DNA from 2 places in the Paenibacillus sp. N119s genome. Region 2 is predicted to be linked to the other one. Evidence: riboswitches for the same ligand, from Rfam matches in the RefSeq annotation. Region 2 holds a riboswitch; the other holds the start of a gene.
What was found. A riboswitch is a leader RNA that binds a small molecule or an ion and turns the genes downstream of it on or off. The one in region 2 is predicted to bind glycine.
Positions count from the first base shown of each region.

Region 1 (8,219 bases), on a different contig from region 2:
ACCAAAAAAATGATAATCCACGGTGTGCGCATATACCTCGGAAGAAGGCCTTACCTCAGGCAGCATGATTTTCGGAACCCCCAGAATGTCCAGCAGCTCTTCATCCCACTTGAGCTCATAAATGTTGTACATCAGCGTTCTCGCTGCATTGGAGTAGTCCGTTACATGAGCCTTTCCGCCGGATAGCTTCCAGATTAGCCACGAGTCAATCGTACCGAATAACAAGTCACCTCGTTCCGCCTTTTCCCGCGCGCCTTCTACATGATCCAGGATCCACTTTACTTTAGTGCCTGAAAAATACGGGTCGATCAATAGCCCTGTTTTGCTGTGAAACAACTCCTCATGCCCTTGTCGCTTCAATTCATCACAAATATCCGAGGTTTGACGTGATTGCCATACGAGTACGTTATACACGGGTAATCCTGTATTTTTGTCCCACACGGCCACTGATTCCCGCTGATTAGTAATGCCGATGGCAGCAATTTGATTTGCTTTTACACCGGATTCGGAAAGACAGGAGGCAATAACGCCCAGAATAGAACTCCAGATTTCATTCGCATTCTGCTCTACCCAGCCGGGGTGAGGAAAATATTGCGGAAATTCCCGCTGGGCTGAGTACACCACATCTCCTTCGCTATTGAACAAAATCGCTCTTGAACTTGTCGTTCCCTGGTCTAGTGACAAAATATATTTTTCCATATTCATCTCTCCCCGTGTAAATCCATCGTTTTTACGCTGTAAGCTTGTGATCGATTTTATGATTTTTATAAGTACGACTGATGCGGAAGGTAATCAAAAGTACCACCACGATGACCCCTAATAAAATCCAGAAAGCCGGGGTTACACTCCCCTTAAAAACGGCCTGATAAAATGGCCCTGCGAAAGATCCCCCCAATAACGGTCCTACAATAGGCACCCATGCATATCCCCAGTTGGAAGCTCCCTTCCCGGGAATCGGTAGCAAATAATGCATCAGACGCGGTCCAAAATCCCTCGCTGGATTGATGGCATAGCCCGTTGTGCCTCCAAGGGATAACCCGATACTGACAACCAAAAAACCAACAATCAGCGGTTTCAAACCGTCTGTAAATGAATTGGCACCAAACGACAGTAAAGCAAGAACAAAGATAAAAGTAGCTATCATTTCACTAAGCACGTTGGCAAACGGATGATCAATAGCTGGTCCTGTCGCAAATACACCGAGCTTGGTTGCCGTGTCCTCTGTCTCTTTCCAGTGGGGCCAATAGTGTAAAACGACGATCACTGCACCTGCCATGGCTCCAAGAAGCTGGGCCACAATATAGCCGGGAACATCCTGCCATGGAAAACTACCCTGAAATGCCAACGCGAGTGTAACTGCCGGATTCAAATGCGCTCCGCTGATTTGACCGACCGCATACACTGCAATAGCTACCGCAAGCCCCCATCCCATTCCAATTACAATCCAGCCGGAAGCGTGAGCAAATGACTTTTTCAGGGACACCCCTGCGCACACTCCGCCACCTAGGGCAATGAGAATCATTGTCCCTATGAATTCGGCTGCGTATGGCGACATACAACCAACCTCCTCAATAGATCATCCGATTCTGATCGTTTTCATCGCGCAAAAAAGGAAAGCCATCACAAACCAACCCTGTGCTGTACCATGGGATGTCTGCGTGGCTCTCTTGTCTCCGTCACGATTATTAACTTAAATTTGATATTATATAAGCATGTAAGCGATGTCAACTACGGATTTACGTCTTCTCATATTCTAAAATAATCGTTGACCATGTTAGACTGCCCGATTTATGATGTGAAAAAATGGCTGAATGTAAAGATTTCAGGATGAATACGACACTCCCAAACTTGATGAAGAAGGGAAGAATGTTATGCTGAAATTTCTGCAAAAAATCGGAAAGTCGTTAATGCTTCCAGTGGCTACCTTACCCGCCGCAGGGATTTTGCAAGGGCTAGCTCTCATTAATTATGAAACGGACATTCCACTTGGTTCTGGAATCGGTGGATTTCTGAATCATTATGTCACTCCTTTTCTGAACGAAGGGGCGGGTGCAATCTTCGGCAACTTGGCGCTCATTTTCTCCATCGGTGTTGCTATTGGTCTGGCAGGTGATGCGGTAGCCGCACTTTCGGCAGTCATTGCCTATTTGGTGCTAACCCGTATTTTGGCAGCAGTACCGGGTATATTTGCGTATATTCCCGACGATGTCAAACTGGATATGGGCGTATTGGGCGGTATTTTTATCGGCGGATGGTCTGCTTTTTTATTCAAAAAATATCACAATATTCAACTTCCAGACTGGCTTGGATTTTTTTCAGGCAAACGTTTTGTACCCATGATTACAGCCTTTACGACCATGATTCTGGCCATTCTGCTCGGCATGATCTGGAGTCCGATACAAGATGGAATTGCAGCCTTCGGCAACTGGATAGTCGGCTTTGGCGGAGTCGGATCCATGGTGTTCATGATTGCCAATCGACTACTGATCCCGCTCGGTCTGCACCATGTGTTGAACTCAATCGCATGGTTTCAAATTGGTGACTATACCAATGCAGCAGGTGAAGTCGTTCATGGTGACCTGACGCGTTTTTTTGCAGGCGATGCATCGGCAGGTATGTTTATGTCTGGCTTCTTCCCCATTATGATGTTTGCTCTGCCAGCAGCGGCTCTCGCATTCATCCATACAGCTAGGCCGGAAAAACGTAAAGCGGTCGCTTCCATTTTCATCGGTTCTGCGCTGGCATCGTTCCTCACTGGAATTACTGAACCCCTCGAATTTTCGTTTATGTTCATTGCGCCATTACTTTACGGCGTTCATGCTCTGCTGACAGGGCTAAGCGGTCTGGTCGTATACCTACTAGATGTCAAGCTTGGCTTTTCTTTTTCAGCAGGACTCATTGACTATCTGGTCAATATGAAGCTCTCCACCCACCCATTGCGAATGATCCCAATCGGGCTTGTCTTCGCCTTCGTTTATTACTTTCTGTTCCGCTTCATCATTCTCAAATTCAACCTAAAGACTCCCGGGCGTGAAGACGATATAGATGATGATCTCCTGTCTAAGACTAACGAATCCGTACCTGCTGGAAAGGCGAGCACCTCATCCAACACTCCGTCCAGTCAGGCAGACAAGATCCTAGCCTATCTCGGCGGTTCAGATAATATCCAAAGCATTGATGCCTGTATCACGCGGCTACGCCTTGTCGTCAAAGACGACAAAGCGGTTAACGATCAAGCTCTTAAGCAGCTCGGAGCATCGGGGATCATCAGATTGGGGAACGGTACCCTGCAGGTTATTTTCGGTACTCGGTCCGAAGCTCTGAAAGATGAGATACAACGATTAATGTCATAAGCTAATCCCCTGACTTAAACACGTGCGATCTTCCTATAACAGAAGTTGTTCTCCGGCTGCCATGTAATCATCCCACGTACGGATAGAGGATGATATTCCTCATGTTGGCGATAACATTCAAAAGGGAGTACCCTCAAGCCTGTGATGGCTGAGAGCACCCCTTTTAGTATTTATGAATTAACTGTTTGTCCTTTTTCTTCTACTTGGATAGCAGCCCCTACATTGGCACCTGCAAGAATCCCTTTTTTCTTATTAGGATACAAAGTATTCATATAAGTGCGAGTTTCGGCGACTACAATTCCTGACAAGCCGAGCAATGCAATCAGGTTCGGAAAAGCCATCATTGCGTTAAAAATATCTGCCAGCAGCCAGATGGCATCGAGCTTGATGAACGCGCCTCCGGCAACCAGTATAATAAACAGATAACGGTATGGTTTAATCCACTTGACCCCAAGCAAATATTCAACACAGCGTTCCCCGTAGTAGTTCCAGCCAAGTATCGTTGTGAACGCAAATAAAATAAGGCTAATCGTCACGAGCTCTGCTCCAGCCGGAAAGGCACTGGAAAACGCATGTTGAGTCATCAGACCTCCATCATCATTTCCACTCCATATTCCCGTAACCAGCAATGTAAATCCTGTCAAATTACAAATAATCATCGTATCGATAAAAACGCCCGTCATGGATATTAGCCCTTGTTCTGCGGGCCATTTTGTCTTAGCTGCTGCTGCTGCGATTGGCGCACTTCCCAAACCGGCTTCATTTGCAAAGATCCCTCTGGCAACTCCGCTTCGCATTGCCAGCATAATCGTGGCTCCGGCAAAACCACCCGCCGCAGATGTTGTCGAGAAAGCCCCTTGTAATACTAGCGCGATCGCATGAGGAAGCTCTCCTGCAAACTTAATGAGTACGATTAAACAAACCACGATATAGAGCCCCGACATGAATGGAACAATCTTTGTGGATACCTTGGCGATACTTTTGAGTCCTCCAATCGTAACAACAGCCGTCAACACTGAAATAATGATTGCTGTAACTACTGTTGGCACGCCAAAGCTACTCTCCGTAGAAGAAACGATAGCCTTTACTTGCGGAAAAGTACCGATTCCAAATAATGCTACAAGAATACCAGAAAAGGCAAACAACATCGCCAGCGGCTTGAAACGGCGGCCAAGCCCGTTTTCAATATAATACATCGGACCACCCGAAAATTGTCCGTTCCGGTCTTTAACACGGTATTTAACGGATAATAACCCTTCCGCATATTTGGTTGCCATCCCGAAAAAAGCTGCAACCAGCATCCAGAATAATGAACCGGGCCCACCCAATTTGATCGCTGTTGCGACACCGACGATACTTCCTGTACCTACAGTAGCTGCGAGTGCCGTACTCAATGCTCCAAAGCTACTGACATCCCCGCTGCCTTCGTCCGGCGCTTTACCAATTAGCTTGAGCGCTAAAGGCAATCGAATAATCTGAAGCATCTTCAGACGGATCGTTAGCCACAACCCAGTGCCCATGACGAGAATTAGAAGCGGCGCTCCCCACATCCAACTGTCAATCGTTTCCAATAAATGTACCAAATTCATTTCAACCCGCTCCTCCAGCATATTAAAAAACAAAAAAGAGTCAAATCCGTTGATTCGACTCCTGGAGAGGTTAAAGGCACGAAAAATAAACCAATTTGTACAGGATTTTATCTCTAAAAAGCCTAGAGTATTCCCTGTCACAGGTTATTCGCGTCTCTGTCCTTTTGCCTGAGAGTTTAAGCAGATGTTATTCTGCGGTGCACCTTCGGCGCCCAATTAAGGGTCTCTCCAGAGTTCTGTCCGTTTACGGTCCCCGCATATTGCTGTAACCAGCCTTAGCACCTGAGAGTTTTGCCCCTTCGGTCGGAATTTTCATTCCATCTCCCGCAAACATCAACCAGACATATGAAATTTTTATTTATTATACAGAAAACTTTCAGCTTATTACAAGTGAAAAATTTGTGAAGTCCAACGATAAACTTACAATCCTTGAATCAATATCTCCCGGCAACCGTTCTCCTTTGAAATGCATTAATAGATGCTTTAAAATAGACGTAATGCCCTCATGAGCATCCTAATTGTTGTAACGCGTTTCATATCAAGTATTTTTTTCTTATGTGAGGAGAAGCATCATGTCGAATCTTGATCAAATTGCAAAACTGGCGGGCTTTTCCAAGGCTACGGTATCCAGAGTGTTAAATCAGTCCCCACATGTAAGCCAAGAAACCAGAGCTAAAATATTAAAAATCATGCAGGAGCTGGATTATGTTCCTAATCGAAATGCGATTTCTCTATCCAAGGGTCAGACGCTCCAGATTGGCATCATTACTTCAACTATTAATGAAATTGTTCTGGCCTTTCTGGACAGCTTTGTGGAAATCGCTGGACAATATGAATTCCAAACCATTATTTATACTTCGGGAGAAGACAAGAAGAAGGAGCTTCAGGCTTTCGAGGATTTAAAAAGAAAAAGAGTCGATGCGCTGGTCATCATTTCCTGCGTGAATGACACTGATTTTTTGAGTACCTATTGCAAATATGGCCCCATTGTGGCCTGGCAACGAATGGAGCATACTGATATTCGTTCCGTCGCTATGGATCAGTATGAAGGATACATGCTAGCACTAAAGCATTTGATACAAAAAGGCTATACTCGTATAGCCAATGCCTTTGGTCGTCCAAGCAGCATTAATACCCACAGTAGACAACGAGCTTATAAGCAGATCATGAATGAGCACAATCTGCCAGTGCGGCCGCATTGGAACTATTCTTCTATTTATAACATTCGTGATGGCGAACAGGTCGTACGTAATTTGTTACAGCATCGGGAGGCATTTCCGGAGGCTATTTTGTGTGCTAACGATTATGTAGCCGTGGGCATTCTCTGCGAAGCGCGCAGACAAAAGCTGAGGGTACCGGAAGATCTGGCGATTGTTGGGTTCGATAACACGGAGCTGTCGCACACCATGGGAATTACAACGGTTCAAAATCCCATTATGGCTCAGGCGCAAAATGCTTTTTTCATGCTTTCCCCTGAGCTGATTGGACGCCAGATGAAGCTTCATTCGCTGGAATACAGTCTCATTGAGCGTACGACCACTTAAGGGTCAGTTGACTTGCAAATTAGGCAATTGGGCCTTGATATGAAATATTTTTTGTCGAAAGAGAATAAAAAATGTTGAAATCGCTTTTTTTTGTGCTACAATAGCACTATATCGAAGGATTGTGACCGGTGATGCGGGCAATGCCTGAGTTCAATTGAGTGCTATTGCTAACAATAGTATTGAATTGTGCTTGGGCATTTTTTATTGGTAAAGGATGGGAGGGGGAACTTCAATGATTATTGAGAAGGTGCTCAATAACAACGTCCTGTTGACTAAAAACGATAAAGGCAAAGAGGTCATCGTCATGGGAAGAGGTATTTCCTTCAAAAAAGTGGCTGGCGACCCAGTCGATGATCATAAAATAGATAAGATTTTCATGTTAAATGAAAACGAGTTCACGGCCAAACTAACCGAGCTGCTGAACGATATTCCCGTATCTCATCTGGAGGTCGTGAATGAAATTGTCACCCATGCAGCAGAGGTGCTGGATACGGAGTTAAGTGATAACATTTATTTAACTTTGACCGACCATATTCATTTTGCCATACAGCGGGAAGAAAAAGGATTGGCACTCAAAAACGCGATGCTGTATGAAATTAAACGCTTTTACAAAAAAGAGTTTGCAGTTGGACTGGATGCTCTGCAAAAGATTGAAAATACGCTCGGTGTAAAATTGGGCGAAGATGAAGCTGGATTTATCGCATTGCATATGGTGAATGCCCGGATCGACGGTAACGAGATGCAGGCCACGCTGAAAATGACTGAGATTGTCCAACATATATTAAACATTATTACGTATCATTACGGGATTGTGCTGGATGAGACTTCTTTTAGCTATTCGAGATTTTTGACCCATTTGCAATACTTTGCAATGCGAGTGATTCGCAAAGAGGTCATTTACAGTGGTGAAGAATTTTTGTACAACCAGGTAAAGCAAACCTATACCGAAGCTTTTGCGTGTGCCCAAAAAATTAATGAATACCTAGAAAAAACATATGATCAATATTTAAGCAAGGATGAATATGTATATCTGACGATTCACATTCATCGGGTAACTGAACGTAATAACATTTCAGGCTAAAAAACTTCATATCCTCATCGTTCATGGATTGTGACTGGTAAGGCAGGCAAAACCTAAACTGATGGTGAAATCGACATACCCTTGTAGGAGAAGTGCGTCGTTTTCACCACGAGTTTAGGTTTTTCTTGTTTACAAGGTGAAAAAGATGCACGCCAGCGCATCTTAGCAACAAATGTAAACAGTAAATCCTATCCGTAGCAAGAATAACACTTAAGGAGTTCTGAACATGAGTGATAAAGAGCTATCCAAAAAAATAGTGACTCTCGTTGGCGGCGAAGAGAATGTCAATTCGGTATTCCATTGCGCTACACGCTTGAGATTTAAATTAAAAGATCGTACAAAAGCAGACAAAGCTGCACTGGAAGCAACGCCTGGTGTCATTACAGTGGTGGAAAGCAGCGGCCAGTTCCAAGTGGTCATCGGTAACAATGTAGGTCAAGTGTTTGAGCATATGATGGCAGAAACAAATCTGCAGGATGCGGACAATCCAAATGCGAAAAAAGAAGCATCTTCCGAGAAAACGAATGTTCTCGGCAAAGCAGTCGATATCATTTCGAGCATTTTCTCTCCTCTCTTGGGGGCTCTTGCCGGAGCAGGTTTGCTCAAAGGGATTATGGCCTTAATTTCGTCGCTCCATTGGATTGATACTGCA
Region 1 covers NZ_JCAJRU010000019.1:21,592-29,810, reverse strand. Annotated here, with positions in the region: gene glpK (glycerol kinase GlpK) at 1-699, opposite strand, end outside; gene AC5V8P_RS04545 (MIP/aquaporin family protein) at 731-1,555, opposite strand; gene AC5V8P_RS04540 (PTS transporter subunit EIIC) at 1,872-3,353, shown strand; gene AC5V8P_RS04535 (alanine/glycine:cation symporter family protein) at 3,524-4,942, opposite strand; glycine riboswitch at 5,089-5,184, opposite strand; glycine riboswitch at 5,203-5,279, opposite strand; gene AC5V8P_RS04530 (LacI family DNA-binding transcriptional regulator) at 5,515-6,486, shown strand; gene licT (BglG family transcription antiterminator LicT) at 6,719-7,567, shown strand; gene AC5V8P_RS04520 (beta-glucoside-specific PTS transporter subunit IIABC) at 7,794-8,219, shown strand, end outside.
Region 1: another riboswitch for glycine. It lies ahead of AC5V8P_RS04535 (alanine/glycine:cation symporter family protein); the one in region 2 lies ahead of gcvT (glycine cleavage system aminomethyltransferase GcvT).

Region 2 (5,834 bases):
AAGCATAAGGAAGGGTATCACATTTTCAAAGGTTATATCTTTTTCCAACAAAAATTGCTGTATACATACAGCAGCCGGTATCTAAACAGATACCGGCTTTTTTGTATGCTTTGGGTGACTAGGTCAAATTTATTTTTAACTACATGCACAATTCAACACAGGTTTACGGGCTGCAGTGGTTTCATCCAGGCGTGTGACGGGAGTGGTATAGGGTGCATTGAGCACCAGCTCAGGATTCTCCTTGGCTTCGCGCGCAATTTGAATCATAGTGTCGACAAAAGCATCCAGCGTCTCTTTGCTTTCTGTTTCCGTCGGCTCGATCATGATGCATTCCTCTACATTTAGCGGAAAATAAATGGTAGGTGGATGATAACCGAAATCAAGCAATCGTTTGGCTACATCCAGCGTACGCACTCCAAATTTCTTCAAGCCTCGCCCTGACATGACAAATTCGTGTTTGCAATGCCCAGGGTAAGGCAGGTCAAAATGCGGAGCCAACCGATGCATCATGTAGTTGGCATTGAGTACAGCGCATTCGGATACTCGCTTCAAGCCATCAGGACCGTAGCTGCGGATATAGGCATAGGCACGGACGAGAATGCCAAAGTTGCCGTAAAAGGCTTTGACCCGTCCAATAGAATCTCCCTGCTCCCGGTCCCAGCGGTACATCCCCTGCGAATCACGTACAACAAGCGGCTTGGGCAAATAGGGAATCAGTCGCTGCTTTACGCCGACAGGTCCCGCGCCAGGGCCGCCTCCGCCGTGAGGGGTGCTCATCGTTTTGTGCAGATTGAGATGCACCACATCGAAGCCCATATCCCCGGGGCGGGTAATTCCCATGATGGCGTTGGAATTTGCCCCGTCATAGTAAAGCAGACCACCTGCGTCATGCACGATCGCGGCAATGTCAGTAATTTGCTTCTCAAACAGGCCCAGCGTGTTTGGATTGGTCAGCATGAGCGCAGCGGTGTCGTTGCCTACGGCTTGACGCAGCGCATCCAGATCCACCAGCCCCTCTGGGGTGGAGGGTAGGGTGACTGTTTCGAAGCCCGCGACAGTTGCACTGGCGGGGTTCGTTCCGTGCGAGGAATCCGGCACGAGCACCTTGGTACGTCGCTCACCACGTGCTTCGTGGTACGAGCGGATCATCATCAGCCCGGTCCATTCGCCATGGGCGCCAGCAGCGGGCTGAAGCGTGACGGCATCCATGCCAGTCAACGTAGCCAGATCGTTTTGGAGCGTATACAGCAGCTCCATAGCACCCTGGATGCTACCCTCCGGCTGATAGGGATGGATTTTAGCAAAGCCTGCGTAACGGGCGACATCCTCGTTCACCTTCGGGTTGTATTTCATCGTACAGGAGCCAAGCGGATAAAATCCGTTGTCGACGCCAAAATTACGCTGGGACAGGGCGGTATAATGGCGAATAACATCTACTTCGTATACCTCGGGTAGTGCCGCAGGCTCGCTGCGCAGCGCGTAATCTGGCAAAAGCTCTGCTACCGGGCGACGAGGGACATCGCACTCAGGAAGGGAATAGGCGATGCGACCCGGACGGCTCAATTCAAAAATGAGCGCCTGATCGTGTTCCTGCAACAGCTCTTGTTTCTGATCCTGTCCGGCGTGTGTCATAGCAATCCCTCCAAGGTGTGTACAAATTGGTCGATCTCTTCTTTGGTTCTTTGCTCCGTTACGGCAATCAGCATATGACCAGCAAGCTCCGGATAGTCCCGGCCCAAATCATAGCCTGCAATAAATCCGGCAGCCAGCAGATTGTCCTGAAGTTTGCTCATATCTGTGCCTTCAGGCAGTCTAAGGGCAAACTCATTAAAGGTCGGTGCATGAAACGAGGCAGTTATGCCTTTCAAGCTCAGCAATTGCTCTAATGCGTAGCGACTTTTATGCACATTCAGCTCGGCTACTTCCTGGATACCCTGTCTTCCCATGACGGACAAGTACACTGATGCCGTTAAAGCAAGCAACGCTTGATTGGAGCAAATGTTAGAGGTAGCCTTTTCGCGGCGGATATGCTGTTCTCTCGCTTGCAAGGTCAGCACGAAACCGCGTTTGCCGTTACGGTCTGTGGTTTGGCCTACAATACGACCAGGGATACGGCGCATATGCGCCTGTGAAACGGCAAAGTAACCGCAGGTCGGACCGCCGAGGGAGGACGAGATCCCAAGCGGCTGCGCGTCGCCTACCACAATATCTGCGCCTTGCTTGCCAGGCGCCTCCAATAAGCCAAGCGCCAGTGGGTTGGCACTGACAACCATAAGCCCTTGCTGCGCATGGATGAGGTCAGCCATCGGCTTCAAATTTTCGACGGCTCCGAAAAAGTTGGGGCTCTGAACCAAAACAGCCGCTGTCTGTTCCGATATAGCTGCGGCTAGCGCATCGACATCCGTTACGCCGTCTGAACAGCCAATCTCCACGATGTCCAAATCCAATCCGCGTGCATAGGCTGCCAATACCTGACGTGCCTCTGGATGGACAGACCTTGATACGATGAGCTGTTTACGGCGCGTGGCTGCGGTAGCCAATGAGCCTGCTTCCGCCAGAGCTGTCGCCCCATCGTACATACTGGCATTAGCTACAGCCATGCCTGTCAATTCGCAAATATACGACTGGAACTCGAAGATGGCTTGCAGCTCGCCCTGGCTTACTTCCGGCTGATAAGGGGTATAGGCTGTGTAAAATTCGGATCGTGAGGTGATGTGTTGGATAACGGACGGAATATGATGATCATAAATGCCTGCACCAAGAAAGCTGGCATGTGTATCTGTATTGGCATTGTGTCCGGCCAGTCTGGCCATGTGGCGGGTTAAGGCTCTTTCGTCGAGCCGAGAGGAAAGAGGGAGTTCTCCTTGGTATCGAATAGCCTCTGGAATGTCACTAAATAGCTCATCAATGGATGATACGCCTACCACACGCAGCATTTCGGTTTGGTCTTGTTCGGTCATGGGGAGATAGCGATGCTGCTTCATAGGTTCTGGCTCCTTTCGAAAAGCAAAATTTAGATAATAAATTAGCTAATACATAAACGGAATTGGAAAATCCAGAATTTCATATACGATATGATCGTTTTTTCAGGAATGAAGAGAGTTTAAGATCAGCGTGGCCGTTTATAAAAGGGGGCTGCGACCACCTCCGCACGTAGGCGTTTACCACGAATTTCGACCTCCAGCGGTGTAGATAGGGTACTATAACGACTGTCCACCAGGGCCAGCCCTAGATTGCGCTTCAAGGTGGGCGATTGGGTGCCGGTGGTGACCTCACCGATGTGTTGGCCTTCAGCAAATACCGGATAATGAGCGCGCGGGATGCCGCGGTCCATCATTTCCAGCCCAATCAACTTGCGAGGAATTCCTTGTTCTTTCTGGCGTTGCAGTGCTTCCCTGCCGATAAAATCTCCTTTGTTCAGCTTGACGAAGAAACCTAAACCAGCCTCAAGCGGTGAAATGGTCGCAGATAACTCTTGCCCGTACAGCGGCAGCCGCGCCTCAAAGCGCAGCGTATCGCGAGCACCAAGTCCAGCAGGAATCAGCCCATACGACTCACCGCAACGAAGCAAACCATCCCAGACGGCAGGTGCTTCCTCAGCAGGTATATAAAATTCAAAGCCGTCTTCGCCGGTATATCCGGTTCGCGAGACAAGCGCTTTTGCTCCAAACAATTGCACGTTCTCCTGGAATCGGAAAGATGCCAGATTCGTTATATCTGTATCTGTTGCGGCAGCGGCAATACGTGCTGCTTCTGGTCCTTGCAATGCCAGCAATGCTATTGCGTCAGACACATTCTCCAGATGAACCGATGCAGGTGCGTGGCGAATAAGCCAATCCCAATCTTTGTCGATGTTGGAAGCATTCACAACGAGCATGTAGCGCTCTGGTCCTTTGCGATATACAAGCAAGTCATCCACTACGCCTCCGTCGGGGTAACAAAGGAGTGAATATTGTGCCTGACCCGGTTCCAACTGGCTGACATCATTTGTGGTTACTCGCTGCAAAAAAGCCTCGGCTTCTTTGCCCTCAACCAAAAACTCGCCCATATGCGAGACATCGAATAAACCCGCGCGTTGGCGGACGGCCTCATGTTCTTTTTGGATGCCGCTAAACTGAACGGGGAGCTCCCATCCGCCAAAGTCAATACAACGAACTCCGGGTTGCGTCCCGTAGGACGAATATAGTGGTGTTCTTCGCAAATTAGACATTTTTCCACTCCTATCCAGTGTAATCGGCCAAAACAAAAAGACAGGCTGAAAGAAACGTATAGACGGCGGTCCATACTCTTTTTTCAGCTCTGTCCTTGATACCAGAAAGTTACCCCGGCATGTACCGGGTTTCCCCTTGGGTGATCCGCTCTAATCGCGAATGCTCTCCAGAGATGCGTCCGGCAGAGGTCCTTTTGCCTGAGAGATTCACCTGCAATGCAAGTTTACTCCTTCGGCGCTACCTTTTGGATCAATGGTATGCTACCCGGTCTTGCAGGTAACAACTTGGATCCGATTCGCGTGCATAACTGTCTCACAAACGACAACAGCTATGAGAATCCTTTTGGCAGTCTCTCCCTCCGCGTTCATCCGCGTTTGCAGTTGTCGATGTATTTCCAAAAGCATTTGCTATAACCCATTAATACGCAAATTCATTCAAAATGTCAATAAAAATGTCATATGAAACAATATGAAAAACATTTAATGTATAAATAAGGATATGTAAGCGTTTGTTACAAGTTATTATTTTTGATAGACTATGCTATATAGGTTGGTATGAAGTATTTTTGTTAGTATTATTGACATGGATGTTCTTGTTGTCATAATCTTAACCTGTCTAATACAAGTGATCAAAAGCATTTTATTCATGTGGAAATGAGGCGAAACGGATGAGTGAAGTGAAACAGGAACTTTGGTATACAGACGAACATGAGTGGGTTCAGCGCACAGCGAATGGAACGTTGCGAATCGGCATTACAGACTTTGCACAGCATCAACTGGGTGATATTGTTTTTGTGGAATTACCTGGGGTGGGAACAACGATTGAACAGGGGGCGGAGGTCGGCACAATTGAATCGGTGAAGACAGTCTCCGATCTTTTTGCCCCGGTGGCGGGAACCGTTATGAAAGTGAATGAAGCTCTGGAAAGCACACCTGAACTGGTGAATGAATCTCCCTATGAAAAGGGTTGGATGATCGAAGTAGAATTGAACAATGATGTCGAGGAAGCTGTGGGCAAGCTGCTGTCTGCGGAGCAGTACGAACAGTTGATTTCAGATGAGCAGTAATAAGTAATACAGCATGAATTACTACCTTTTATTTTGATTTTCTGTATGGATCTTGAATTAAATAAGAGCATCGTGAGTCCGCTCGGTTTTTGTATAAAATAGTCGCTATGATCTGACATAGCGGCTATTTTTTTGTTGTTTTTTAGAAGGCGTAATTACGTCACTTCCTCAGATTTAGAAGGGTGTCCCATTAAAAAATATGCAGATTTACAACCATGTTTTTTCGACTAATTTCTATTGTTATCGGCCATATTAAGAAGAATTATGCAGGTATAATGCCTTGGCGTTACTTTAAATTTAAATGTTGTCATCAACGTTCATGACGAAAGTACGTTTTCATTTCGTTGATGAAGATAGCGCTGTCATTTAGTATGAATTTTAAGAAAAGGTAGTGATGCTATTTACTCACAAGGAGGATATGAATATGAGCACAGTGGACACAAAGTCCAGTTCAAGCGGTGGCGCTCGTGTCGCCGTACAACGTTTTGGCCGTTTTCTCAGCGGTATGGTTATGCCGAATATGGGAGCCTTTATTGCGTGGGGATTAATTACAGCAC
Region 2 covers NZ_JCAJRU010000268.1:171-6,004, forward strand. Annotated here, with positions in the region: partial or broken gene AC5V8P_RS22270 (phosphoenolpyruvate--protein phosphotransferase) at 1-8, shown strand, start outside; gene gcvPB (aminomethyl-transferring glycine dehydrogenase subunit GcvPB) at 136-1,632, opposite strand; gene gcvPA (aminomethyl-transferring glycine dehydrogenase subunit GcvPA) at 1,629-2,984, opposite strand; gene gcvT (glycine cleavage system aminomethyltransferase GcvT) at 3,110-4,210, opposite strand; glycine riboswitch at 4,290-4,386, opposite strand; glycine riboswitch at 4,387-4,486, opposite strand; gene gcvH (glycine cleavage system protein GcvH) at 4,879-5,277, shown strand; partial or broken gene AC5V8P_RS22295 (PTS transporter subunit EIIC) at 5,702-5,834, shown strand, end outside.